Regions from separate parts of the Citrobacter pasteurii genome, predicted to be linked through region 1. Evidence: predicted binding sites of a transcription regulator. Region 1 holds the regulator's gene; each other region holds the start of a gene.

Region 1 (3,120 bases):
CTGGCGATTGCGGTAGATAATATTGTGCGTCCAGAACGGACCCGACAGATGATTGTGGATTTCTACCGCCATTTCGATGATGTAGAACTTCTGGTCTTTCAGGAGGTGTTTAATGGCGTCTGGGACGCGCTTTCGTATGGTCGCGTGGAGTTAGCTATCGGAGCAACGCAGGCCATTCCGGTAGGGGGGCGCTATACGTTCCGGGATATGGGAATGCTGAGCTGGAGTTGCGTGGTGGCCAGTCATCATCCGTTGGCGGCAATGCCAGGACCGCTCAGTGACGATACGTTGCGCAACTGGCCATCGCTGGTACGCGAAGATACGTCCCGCACACTGCCGAAACGTATTACATGGCTGCTGGACAACCAAAAACGCGTCGTTGTGCCTGACTGGGAATCCTCGGCTACCTGCTTGTCAGCCGGACTCTGTGTCGGGATGGTGCCGACGCATTTTGCAAAACCGTGGATCGATGGCGGTAAATGGGTGGCGTTACAGCTGGAAAATCCGTTCCCGGATGCCGCTTGTTGCCTGACCTGGCAGCAGAATGATACGTCGCCTGCACTGAGCTGGTTACTGGACTACCTGGGGGATAGTGAGACGCTGAATAAAGAGTGGCTGCGGGAGCCGGATGAGGCTCCCACACAACAGTCTTAACGACGATAATCGCGGAATGGACCGTCGGCAACGGAACGACGCTCTATCAGGCGTGGGTGCACCTCGATAGACTGCGACTCTTCACGTTTATTCACGATTCGGTCTAACAGCATGTTGAAGGCCGTTTCACCCAGTGAATCTTTTGGCTGATGGATGGTTGTCAGCGCAGGGGTGAAGTAACGGGCGTTGCGCACGTTATCGTAACCGATAACTGAGATATCCTGCGGTACGCGCAGCCCCATCTCGTCTGCAGCACACAGCGCACCCATCGCCATAATATCGCCACCACAGAATACGGCGGTTGGGCGATGCGACTGGGAGATGATTTGCTGCATAGCGCGGTAGCCGGATTCAGGTTCGAAATCACCCTGCACAATCCAGTTTTCGGGGACTTTAATCAGCGCTTCTTCCATCGCTTTCATGAAGCCAGCCAGGCGGCCTGCGCCGGTATTACGCTCCATAGGTCCCGGGATCACGCCGATCTCACGATGACCGCGTTCAATCAGATACCGGCCCGCCATGTAACCGCCTTCGAAGGCGTTATCAATGACGGTATCGGTAAAGTCGGCTTTGGCCTCGCCCCAGTCCATGACCACCATCGGGATATGGCGATACTCTTCGAGCATGGAAAGCAGTGATTCCGGATACTCTGAACACATTACCAACAGGCCATCAACGCGCTTTTGCGCCATCATCGACAGATAAGCCTGCTGTTTTTCGAGACTGTTCCAGGCGTTGCCCAGAATCAGCGTGTAGCCTTTCTGGAAACAATTTTTTTCAACTGCCTCAATAATTTCAGCGAAATAGGCCGCTTCGCTGCTGGTTGCCAACAAACCGATCGATTTGGTGTGATTCACCTTCAGGCTACGCGCTACTGCGCTCGGAGAATAGTGCAGTTCTTTAATCGCTGCCCAGACAGCGTTGCGCGTTTCTTCCGCGACAAAGCGCGTTTTGTTAATTACGTGTGATACGGTTGTAGTGGAAACGTTTGCTCGCTTCGCTACATCTTTAATAGTTGCCATTACATCTCACTCCAGACCATATCCTAAGCTCCTGAGAATACTCCAGGTAAACGTTTGCCTTCACACACCCTCAACGCAACGTCAGGGTTGCGGCACGCCGGGAAAACGACACGGAACGTCAGGAAGGGGTCAATGGCCGGTACGCTAATCAAGTAAGCGTGGAATTTTGTCTGATCTTAACGAAAAGGGGAAGAGTTAAAAGCAGTTATCAATATAAATCGTGAGAGATTTTTGCTTTCAAGTGTGTAAAAATGCGCAATATCACTTTTTGTGTGGGAATAAAAAGGAGAAAACTTGATGAGCACCGATCTGAAATTTTCGTTAGTGACGACCATAATTGTTCTGGGCCTGATTGTCGCGGGTGGCCTGACTGCAGCACTGCACTGATTTCCCCCGAGGGAGTTCGCTCTCCCTCATCCTTTCTGCTTACCTTTTTCGTCCTATTTTTTGCAAATAAGCAAAAGTCTTTTGCAGTTTTGTTAACTTTATTAATTTTGCGATCAATGTCATGCTTTTGACTCTTATGATGTGTCGTGCCAAGGCTCGACGTTACGGAGTCGATAGATGAAAATAAATTATCCTTTACTGGCGCTGGCGATCGGAGCGTTTGGCATTGGCACCACCGAATTTTCTCCCATGGGATTGTTACCCGTCATTGCCAAAGGCGTGGATGTTTCAATTCCGGCAGCAGGGATGTTAATCAGCGCGTATGCGGTAGGCGTGATGGTTGGCGCACCGCTGATGACATTACTTCTGTCCCATCGTGCGCGTCGCAATGCGCTTATCTTCCTGATGGCCATTTTTACGTTGGGTAATGTGCTTTCGGCGATATCTCCGGATTACACGACGCTGATGCTGTCGCGCATTTTGACCAGTCTTAACCACGGGGCATTTTTTGGCCTCGGTTCGGTTGTGGCGGCAAGCGTTGTCCCCAAACATAAACAGGCCAGCGCCGTTGCGACGATGTTTATGGGGTTAACTATCGCGAATATTGGCGGTGTTCCCGCGGCAACCTGGCTTGGGGAAACCATCGGCTGGCGAATGTCCTTTATGGCGACGGCGGGACTGGGTGTTATCGCGATGGTCAGCCTGTTCTTCTCGTTACCGCAAGGCGGGGCTGGTGAGCGCCCTGATGTGCGCAAAGAACTGGCGGTGTTAATGCGTCCACAAGTGGTGTCAGCTTTACTGACGACCGTTCTGGGGGCCGGTGCGATGTTTACGCTTTATACCTACATCTCACCCGTGCTGCATAGCATTACTCATGCTACGCCGGCGTTTGTCACCGGTATGCTGGTGCTGATTGGCGTTGGGTTCTCTATCGGTAACTATCTGGGCGGTAAACTGGCTGACCGTTCGGTTAACGGTACACTGAAAGGCTTTTTACTGTTGCTGATGATGATTATGCTGGCGATACCTTTCCTTGCTCGTAATGAGCTGGGTGCGG
Region 2 (3,120 bases), 1.3 Mb from region 1:
AAAAGACACCAGACTGGTTCTGGACCGACCAATTTAATGACAATCTACAACTTGTTGGCGATATGCAGGGAGAAAGCTGGCTCATACGCGGTAATTCAGATGCGCATAAAGCAATATGGTTTAACCTACAGGATGGCGTGATTGTCGGCGCAGTAACGTTGAATCAGGGGCGAGAAATACGTTTATTGAGAAAATGGATTCAGGCAAAGAAAAAGCCACCAATGGCGGCTTTAGTCGATGAAACAATGTTGCTTAAGTCAATATAACTGCCGGATGGCACGTCGTTTATCTGGCCTACATGTGAGTTACCTGTAGGCCGGATAAGGTGTTTACACCGCCATCCAGCAATCAGTATGGCTTACGCGTAAACCGGGAAGCGTGCGCAGATATCCAGAACTTTACCTTTGACGCGCTCGATTACGGCTTCGTCATTGATGTTGTCCAGCACGTCACACATCCAGCCAGCCAGCTCTTTCGCTTCCGCTTCTTTGAAGCCACGGCGAGTGATTGCCGGAGAACCGATACGGATACCGGAAGTCACAAACGGGCTCTTCGGATCGTTCGGCACGCTGTTTTTGTTGACGGTGATGTTAGCGCGGCCCAGCGCGGCATCAGCTTCTTTACCGGTCAGGTTTTTATCAACCAGATCCAGCAGGAACAGGTGGTTTTCAGTACCGCCAGAAACCACTTTGTAGCCACGGTTCAGGAACACTTCCACCATCGCTTTGGCGTTTTTAGCAACCTGCTGCTGGTAAACCTTGAACTCAGGCTCCATTGCTTCTTTCAGCGCCACGGCTTTCGCCGCGATCACGTGCATCAACGGGCCGCCCTGCGCGCTTGGGAACACCGCAGAGTTGAGTTTTTTGTACAGCTCTTCATCACCGCCTTTCGCCAGGATCAGGCCGCCGCGCGGACCCGCCAGCGTTTTGTGGGTGGTGGTGGTGACAACGTGTGCGTGTGGAACCGGGTTCGGGTAAACGCCTGCGGCAATCAGACCCGCAACGTGCGCCATGTCAACGAACAGGTATGCGCCGATGCTGTCAGCAATTTCACGCATTTTGGCCCAGTCAACCACGCCAGAGTAAGCAGAGAAACCGCCGATGATCATCTTCGGCTTGTGCTCTTTGGCCTGCTTCGCCATGTCTTCGTAGTCAATTTTACCGGACTCATCAATACCGTAAGGGATGATGTTGTACAGTTTGCCGGAGAAGTTAACCGGGGAGCCGTGAGTCAGGTGGCCGCCTTGTGCCAGGTTCATACCCAGAACGGTATCGCCCGGTTGCAGCAGAGCGGTGTAAACAGCGAAGTTAGCCTGAGAACCAGAGTGCGGCTGTACGTTAGCGTAGTCAGCGCCAAACAGCTCTTTGGCACGATCGATAGCCAGTTGCTCAACGATATCAACGTACTCGCAACCGCCGTAGTAGCGCTTGCCCGGATAACCTTCAGCATATTTGTTGGTCAGCTGAGAACCCTGCGCCTGCATAACACGCGGGCTGGTGTAGTTTTCGGAGGCGATCAGTTCGATGTGCTCTTCCTGACGTACTTTTTCCTGCTCCATAGCCTGCCACAGTTCGGCATCATAATCGGCAATGTTCATTTCACGCTTTAACATCCGCATCTCCTGACTCAGCTAACAATAGAATTTCGGCCTAAAAAGGCAGTCCCTAGGACTTCGGCCAACAGTATAACCGAATCATTCTTCGATAACAGGTCTTGACAAAGGATTTTACGCAAACGATTACCTTCACGGCACGCAAGGCTTTGGAGAACAAAGGTCTGCTGAATTTCAACGGATTTCTTTTCAGGTTTGTGATGCAGATTTTTCACGATGTAACCTTTACAACGCAAAGTTACAAAGAACCATTTACAATGCAGGGGTATTTTTTATAAGATGTATTTGACATACATCATTAAAGTCTCAGATAAAGGAAGACCGTATGCTTGACGCACAAACCATCGCTACAGTGAAAGCCACCATTCCCCTGCTGGTTGAAACAGGTCCGAAGCTGACCGCCCATTTCTACGATCGCATGTTTACGCATAACCCAGAGCTGAAAGAAATTTTCAACATGAGTAACCAGCGTAATGGCGATCAGCGCGAGGCGCTGTTTAACGCGATTGCCGCGTATGCCAGCAATATCGAAAACCTGGCGGCGCTGTTGCCAGCGGTTGAGAAAATCGCGCAAAAGCATACCAGCTTCCAGATTAAACCAGAGCAGTACAACATCGTGGGTGGTCATTTGCTGGCAACGCTGGACGAAATGTTCAGCCCAGGCCAGGAAGTGCTGGATGCGTGGGGTAAAGCGTATGGTGTGCTGGCGAACGTTTTCATCAACCGTGAAGCGCAAATCTATAGCGAAAATGCCAATAAAAATGGCGGCTGGGAAGGTACTCGTCCTTTCCGCATCGTGGCAAAAACCCCACGCAGTGCACTGATCACCAGCTTTGAGTTTGAACCTGTCGATGGTGGCGCAGTAGCTGAATATCATCCGGGACAATACCTGGGCGTCTGGTTAAAGCCGGAAGGTTTCCCGCATCAGGAAATTCGTCAGTACTCACTGACCCGTAAACCTGATGGCAAAGGCTATCGTATTGCCGTTAAGCGTGAAGACGGTGGTCAGGTTTCCACCTGGCTGCACAACCATGCGAATGTTGGCGACGTTGTTCACCTGGCCGCACCTGCGGGCGATTTCTTTATGGACGTTGCGACCGACACCCCGGTATCTCTGATCTCCGCGGGCGTGGGACAAACCCCAATGCTGGCGATGCTGGACACGTTGGCAAAAGCGAAGCATACGGCGCAGGTTAACTGGTTCCACGCGGCAGAAAATGGCGATGTACATGCCTTCGCTGATGAAGTAAATGAACTCGGCAAAACGCTGCCACGCTTTAGTGCACACACCTGGTATCGTGAGCCAACCGAAGCCGATCGCGCGAAAGGTGCGTTTGATAGCGTAGGTCTGATGGATTTGAACAAGCTGGAAAGCGCAATCAGCGATCCGGCGATGCAGTTTTATCTGTGCGGTCCGGTTAGCTTTATGCAGTTTGCCGCAAAGCAGCTGGTTGGTCTGGGCGTAAAAAACGAGAACATTCATTACGAATGCTTCGGCCCGCATAAAG
Region 3 (3,120 bases), 1.0 Mb from region 1:
GAAGCACCAATCTATCGGAACAGGATGCAAAAATGGTTACTTTCCACACTAATCACGGCGATATCGTAATCAAAACGTTTGATGATAAAGCGCCTGAAACAGTTAAAAACTTCCTGGACTACTGCCGCGAAGGTTTTTACAACAACACCATTTTCCACCGTGTTATTAACGGTTTCATGATCCAGGGCGGCGGTTTTGAGCCGGGCATGAAGCAAAAAGCCACGAAAGAGGCGATCAAAAACGAAGCCAACAATGGTCTGAAAAACACCCGTGGCACGCTGGCAATGGCGCGTACTCAGGCTCCGCACTCCGCGACAGCTCAGTTCTTCATCAACGTTGCTGACAACGACTTCCTGAACTTCTCCGGCGAAAGCATGCAGGGCTGGGGTTACTGTGTGTTCGCTGAAGTTGTCGAAGGTATGGATGTCGTTGATAAAATCAAAGGCGTTTCCACCGGTCGCAGCGGCATGCATCAGGACGTACCAAAAGAAGACGTTATCATCGAAAACGTGACCGTCAGCGAGTAATCGTGACGACACTGTTTATTGCAGATCTTCATCTCTGCACGGAAGAACCGGCAATCACCGCCGGTTTTCTGCGCTTTTTAGCCGACGATGCACGAAAGGCCGATGCGTTGTACATTCTTGGCGATCTGTTTGAGGCCTGGATAGGCGATGACGATCCCAATCCCCTACATCGTGAAATGGCCGCAGCGATAAAAGCGCTGACGGATTCCGGTGTTCCCTGCTTTTTCATTCATGGCAATCGTGATTTTCTGATCGGCAAGCGTTTTGCCCGTGAGAGCGGCATGACCCTGTTACCTCAGGAAAAAGTGCTCAACCTGTATGGCCGCAACGTACTGATCATGCATGGCGACACATTGTGCACCGACGATACAGGCTATCAGGCGTTTCGCGCTAAGGTTCATCAGCCCTGGCTACAAAAACTGTTTCTCTCCCTGCCGTTATTCATTCGCCAACGCATCGCCGCAAAGATGCGCGCCGGAAGCAAAGCCGCCAATAGCAGTAAATCGCTGGAGATCATGGATGTGAATCCGCAGGCCGTGATTAACGAGATGGAAAAACATCAGGTCCAGTGGTTAATTCACGGTCATACCCATCGCCCGGCAGTCCACGAACTCACGGCCAATGCACAACCCGCTTTCCGCGTGGTGTTAGGTGCCTGGCACACTGAAGGTTCGATGATTAAAGTCACACCTGACGACGTTGAACTGATCGCTTTTCCGTTTTAATCACAGCTGAAAACGTCTGCACACAAGCAACGCAATCGTTTTCCTTGTTTTTAAAACGTGCTATTCTCTCTCGCCTCTAAAGCAGTGTGAAGCACACCCACAGGAGTTTTTAGACGCATGTCTTCCCGCAATAATCCGGCGCGTGTCGCCATCGTGATGGGGTCCAAAAGCGACTGGGCTACCATGCAGTTCGCCGCCGAAATCTTCGAAATGCTGGACGTTCCGCACCATGTTGAAGTCGTCTCAGCCCACCGTACCCCTGATAAACTGTTCAGCTTCGCCGAAAGCGCTGAAGAAAACGGTTATCAGGTTATTATTGCGGGTGCTGGCGGTGCAGCGCATCTGCCGGGCATGATTGCAGCGAAAACGCTGGTCCCCGTGTTAGGCGTTCCGGTACAAAGCGCAGCGTTGAGCGGCGTAGATAGCCTCTACTCAATCGTGCAGATGCCACGCGGCATCCCCGTGGGTACGCTGGCGATTGGGAAAGCGGGTGCGGCAAATGCGGCCCTGCTGGCAGCACAAATTCTGGCAACACACGACAAAGCATTACATCAGCGTCTGAGCGACTGGCGCAAAGCACAGACCGATGAGGTACTGGAGAACCCGGACCCGCGAGGTGCGGCATGAAGCAGGTCTGCGTACTCGGTAACGGTCAGTTAGGGCGCATGCTGCGTCAGGCTGGCGAGCCGCTGGGCATTGCGGTCTGGCCAGTCGGGCTGGATGCCGAACCCGCCGCAGTCCCCTTTCAGCAAAGCGTCATTACCGCTGAGATCGAGCGCTGGCCGGAAACCGCGTTAACCCGCGAGCTGGCGCGCCATCCGGCATTCGTGAATCGTGATGTCTTCCCGATTATTGCCGACCGCCTGACGCAAAAGCAGCTTTTTGACAAGCTCGGCCTGGCAACCGCGCCGTGGCAACTGTTGGCGGATAAAAGCGAATGGTCTGCAGTATTTGACAAACTGGGTGAACTGGCGATTGTTAAACGTCGCGTCGGCGGCTATGACGGTCGCGGTCAGTGGCGTTTGCGCGCGAATGAAACTGAACAATTGCCGGATGATTGCTACGGCGAGTGCATCGTCGAGCAGGGCATTAACTTCTCGGGTGAAGTGTCGCTGGTAGGCGCTCGCGCACACGACGGCAGCACGGTTTTCTATCCGCTGACCCACAACCTGCATCAGGACGGCATTCTGCGTACCAGCGTGGTCTTCCCACAGGCTAACGCCAGACAGCAGGCACAGGCCGAAGCGATGCTTTCCGCCATCATGCAGGAGCTGGGTTATGTCGGCGTGATGGCGATGGAATGTTTCATTACCCCGGAAGGTCTGCTGATTAACGAACTGGCACCTCGCGTGCACAACAGCGGGCACTGGACACAAAACGGTGCCAGCATCAGCCAGTTCGAGTTGCACCTGCGAGCCATTACCCAGCTACCGCTACCAACACCGGTGGTGAACACACCTTCGGTGATGGTGAACCTGATTGGTAGCGACCTGAACTACGACTGGCTGAAACTGCCGCTGGTCCATCTGCACTGGTACGACAAAGAAGTGCGTGAAGGACGAAAGGTCGGCCACCTGAACCTGAGCGACAGCGATACCGCGCGCCTTAGCGCGACACTGGAAGCGCTTATCCCCCTGCTGCCGCCGGAATATGCCAGCGGTATTATCTGGGCGCAGTCAAAGCTGAAATAAGCCATTAATGTCGGGGAGTTGATTTTATCCTTCCCCGGCCCCTCTTCTGGCGCGTAAAATCCCCTCCATTGCTGTTTTGTACTTTCAGGACTGAACATGAACGATGGAACGGACTATCGCGCAATTCTGCTCGCCGGTACGCCTTTAATCGATGTACGCGCCCCCATTGAATTTCAA
Region 4 (3,120 bases), 1.4 Mb from region 1:
AGGCGAATGACAGCCGTCCTTAATTAAGACGCCGGATGGCGGCTTCGCCTTATCCGGCCTACAAAAATCGCATGAATTGTAGGCCGGATAAGCGTAGTGCCTCCGGTATTGTCAAACGTTAGCTTGGATCGACCGGCACCACGTTTTCACTCGGATAACATCCCAATACTTTCATCGAACGCGTAATCTCACCCAGCTCTTTCAATGCTTTTTGCATTTGGGGCGATTCCAGATTGGCCTGGATATCAAGATAAAACATCTCTTCCCACGGATTGCCGTGAATCGGGCGTGACTCCAGTTTAGTCATAATCAGATTATGGTTACGCAGCACCAGCAATGCTTCTACCAGAGCACCGGCCTGTTGCCCTGTCGCCATCAGCAACGTTGTTTTCGCTGGAACCTGGTCGGAAACATTGATTGCTTTACGTGCCAGTACCACGAAGCGGGTAATGTTTTGCGTCTGGTTAGCTTCAATGTGCTCAAGAACCTGCAAACCATACAGCACGCCTCCGGCTTCGCTCCCAAGAGCCGCCACGCGCGGCGAGTTAGCCTGCGCAACTTTTTCCATTGCTGCAGAGGTGCTTTCGGTGTACTCAATCTTCCAGTGTGGATGGCGATTCAGGAATTTGCTGCACTGCTGGAACGGCTGCGGATGGCTGTAAACCGTTTCAATAGTCTCGAGATCTGTTGTGCCGGACACCAGTACACAGTGGTCAATCGTGATGGTCATCTCGCCAACGATAGACAAGCTGGTGTGCTGTAGCAGGTCGTAAACGTCGTTGATCCCGCCGGAGCTGGTGTTTTCAATAGGCACTACCGCGTAGTCTGCCTGTCCGGTCTCAACCTGATTAAAGATATCGGCAAATTTCGCGCAGCCGCTTTCAATAAACTGCTCAAAATGACGTGCGGCGTACTGACGGGCGGCGAGGTGTGAGTAAGAGCCTTTTGGTCCCAGGAAGGCTACGCGTGCAGAGTGCGGATTGATTTTGTTCAGGTGCTGCTGCAGCAGTGCCTGTTGCGTCAGGACGGAGTCTTCGATAATCAGTTGGAACAGGCGCGTGATGTAGTGGGCATCGAGGTGATGCGCTTTACCAAGCTGAATTAAACGGTCCAGCAGATCGCGTTCCCGATCAATATCGCGTACTGGGCGATGAGACAGCAACTTGGCTTTGCCGACCTCTACCGCCAGACCACGTCGTTCTGCCAGCAGGGCCAGTAATTTTTCATCCAGCGTGCTTATCTTATCGCGCAGCGCCAGCAATGGGTTTTCCGATGTCATAGTGTTGCCTTTCTTGTTATCAATAAAAAAGGCCCCCCGTTGTGGGAGGCCTTATTGTTCGTCTTCGCATTCTTTATCACACGACGAAACGCCTCCCATTCAGGGGAAGGTAAAAAAGAATGCGAAGAAGAACGGGACAAGTTTCATATAATTTTCCTTAGGCTATATCAGTAAAGTACCCGTACTGTTTTCACCCTGTCAACAAAAAACGCGCCCGAAGGCGCGTTGGCGATACACTCAATGTAAGGGACTACTCTTCTTCTGCTTCGACGAAGTTGGCGTCTTTTACTGAAGTTGTTGCACGACGGGCTTCGCCTTTGTGCTGCACTTTATTGAGCTGCCGTTCCAGCTTGTTGATCAAATCGTTAATGGCGGTGTACATATCCTCGTGTTTTGCGCTGGCGACCAGATGTCCGTTCGGTGTATTGATGGTGGCATCAGCAATGAAACCCTGTGGCTCCTTAGACAGAATGATATGTGGATTAATCAGATGAGTTTGCCATTTATCCAGTTTGGCGAGACGGTCTGCGACATGCTGGCGAATTGCCGGAGTAATTTCCATTTGTTTACTGGTAATGTTCATTGTCATAAATTTTACCTCTTGTCTTTCCCGTCTTGGTGATTCCAGCATACCGTTCCTAATGTCAAAATATGTGATCTAAATCACATATTTTTGTCGCTTTTTGTCAAGAAAACCTTTTTGTGAGGCACCGCAGGAACAGGCGATTTTTTACTTGAGGAATACCTGAAAGCAGGCCATATTTGATAGGATGCGTCGCAGCTAAACCGCTTCAGTTGTGGTGTTAACGGATAAAAAAAACGGCAGCCCAAAGGCTGCCGTTGTGCATTCTGAGGTCAATCAGGTGTTGCTGCTGTTAGCGGCAATGATTTTCGCTACTTTTTCTGCCTGGGCATTCATCTGCATTTGGCGATAAGCGTTTTCCATCAACGGCAGGGCATCACGCGTTGCCTGGGTATCCGGATAGTCACGCAGCATACCTTCCACACGGTTCACGACTGCAACCCATGCGCCACGGGCGGTATAATACTCAGCAACAGAGTATTCATACTTCGCCAGACGATCTTTCAGGAACACCAGACGCTTCGTGGCATCGGTGGTGTACTGGCTGTTCGGATAGCCACGTACCAGTTTGGAAAAGTCATTAAACGCAGCTCGGGCATGCTGTGGATCGCGATCGCTACGATCGACGCCAAAGAATCCTTGCAGCGCGCTATCGTCCAACGCCATATTGGTCAGGCCACGCATATACATGACATAATCAATATTAGGGTGTGTCGGATTAAGACGGATAAAACGATCGATGGCAGCCTGAGCAAGTGGCAGATCGGCGTTTTTGTAGTAGGCGTAGATGAGATCTAATTGCACCTGCTGAGAATACGGTCCAAATGGATAGCGGTTATCCAACGCTTCCAATTGCGTTATTGCCTGTTTCCAGTTACCGTCCTGCAGCTTTTGCTGAGCAGTCGCGTAGATTTCATTTGGCGGATTATCGGGCACCTCTTCCTTTGAACCAGAGCAACCCGCCAAAAACAGGCTCAACGTGGCTGCTGCCACCAGATATTTCATGCGCGTCATGACGTTTTGACTTTCCTCAAAATGTAATACGGGAGATTCTCTGTTCCTGCTCCCGGTTAAGACCAGCTACAATAGCACACTATATTAAACGGCAAAGCCGTAAAACCCAACGTTAAACGAAGAAGCAGTTTATGGCACAACGAGTAGAACTCACCGCAACAGTCTCCGAAAATCAGCTTGGTCAACGCTTAGATCAGGCTTTGGCCGAATTGTTCCCTGATTATTCGCGATCGCGCATAAAAGA

The links. Region 1 encodes PurR, which represses purine synthesis genes. Its sites were predicted from a motif close to CANGCAAACGTTTGCNTG; they were not measured.
Region 2: glyA (serine hydroxymethyltransferase) is a predicted target of PurR. The motif match lies at 1,728-1,745, and genes of this name have one in related genera.
Region 3: purE (5-(carboxyamino)imidazole ribonucleotide mutase) is a predicted target of PurR. The motif match lies at 1,281-1,298, and genes of this name have one in related genera.
Region 4: raiA (ribosome-associated translation inhibitor RaiA) is a predicted target of PurR. The motif match lies at 1,967-1,984, and genes of this name have one in related genera.

The regions. Positions count from the first base shown of each region.
Region 1 covers NZ_CP077262.1:2,926,824-2,929,943, reverse strand. Annotated here, with positions in the region: gene punR (DNA-binding transcriptional activator PunR) at 1-654, shown strand, start outside; gene purR (HTH-type transcriptional repressor PurR) at 651-1,676, opposite strand; gene cydH (cytochrome bd-I accessory subunit CydH) at 1,974-2,063, shown strand; gene I6L54_RS14295 (MFS transporter) at 2,241-3,120, shown strand, end outside.
Region 2 covers NZ_CP077262.1:1,621,226-1,624,345, reverse strand. Annotated here, with positions in the region: gene hcaD (phenylpropionate dioxygenase ferredoxin reductase subunit) at 1-266, shown strand, start outside; gene glyA (serine hydroxymethyltransferase) at 359-1,612, opposite strand; gene hmpA (NO-inducible flavohemoprotein) at 1,938-3,120, shown strand, end outside.
Region 3 covers NZ_CP077262.1:3,942,666-3,945,785, forward strand. Annotated here, with positions in the region: gene ppiB (peptidylprolyl isomerase B) at 33-527, shown strand; gene lpxH (UDP-2,3-diacylglucosamine diphosphatase) at 530-1,252, shown strand; gene purE (5-(carboxyamino)imidazole ribonucleotide mutase) at 1,370-1,879, shown strand; gene purK (5-(carboxyamino)imidazole ribonucleotide synthase) at 1,876-2,943, shown strand; gene mnmH (tRNA 2-selenouridine(34) synthase MnmH) at 3,040-3,120, shown strand, end outside.
Region 4 covers NZ_CP077262.1:1,567,579-1,570,698, forward strand. Annotated here, with positions in the region: gene tyrA (bifunctional chorismate mutase/prephenate dehydrogenase) at 1-23, shown strand, start outside; gene pheA (bifunctional chorismate mutase/prephenate dehydratase) at 119-1,279, opposite strand; Phe leader region at 1,302-1,427, opposite strand; gene pheL (pheA operon leader peptide PheL) at 1,379-1,426, opposite strand; gene raiA (ribosome-associated translation inhibitor RaiA) at 1,530-1,868, opposite strand; gene bamD (outer membrane protein assembly factor BamD) at 2,139-2,876, opposite strand; gene rluD (23S rRNA pseudouridine(1911/1915/1917) synthase RluD) at 3,008-3,120, shown strand, end outside.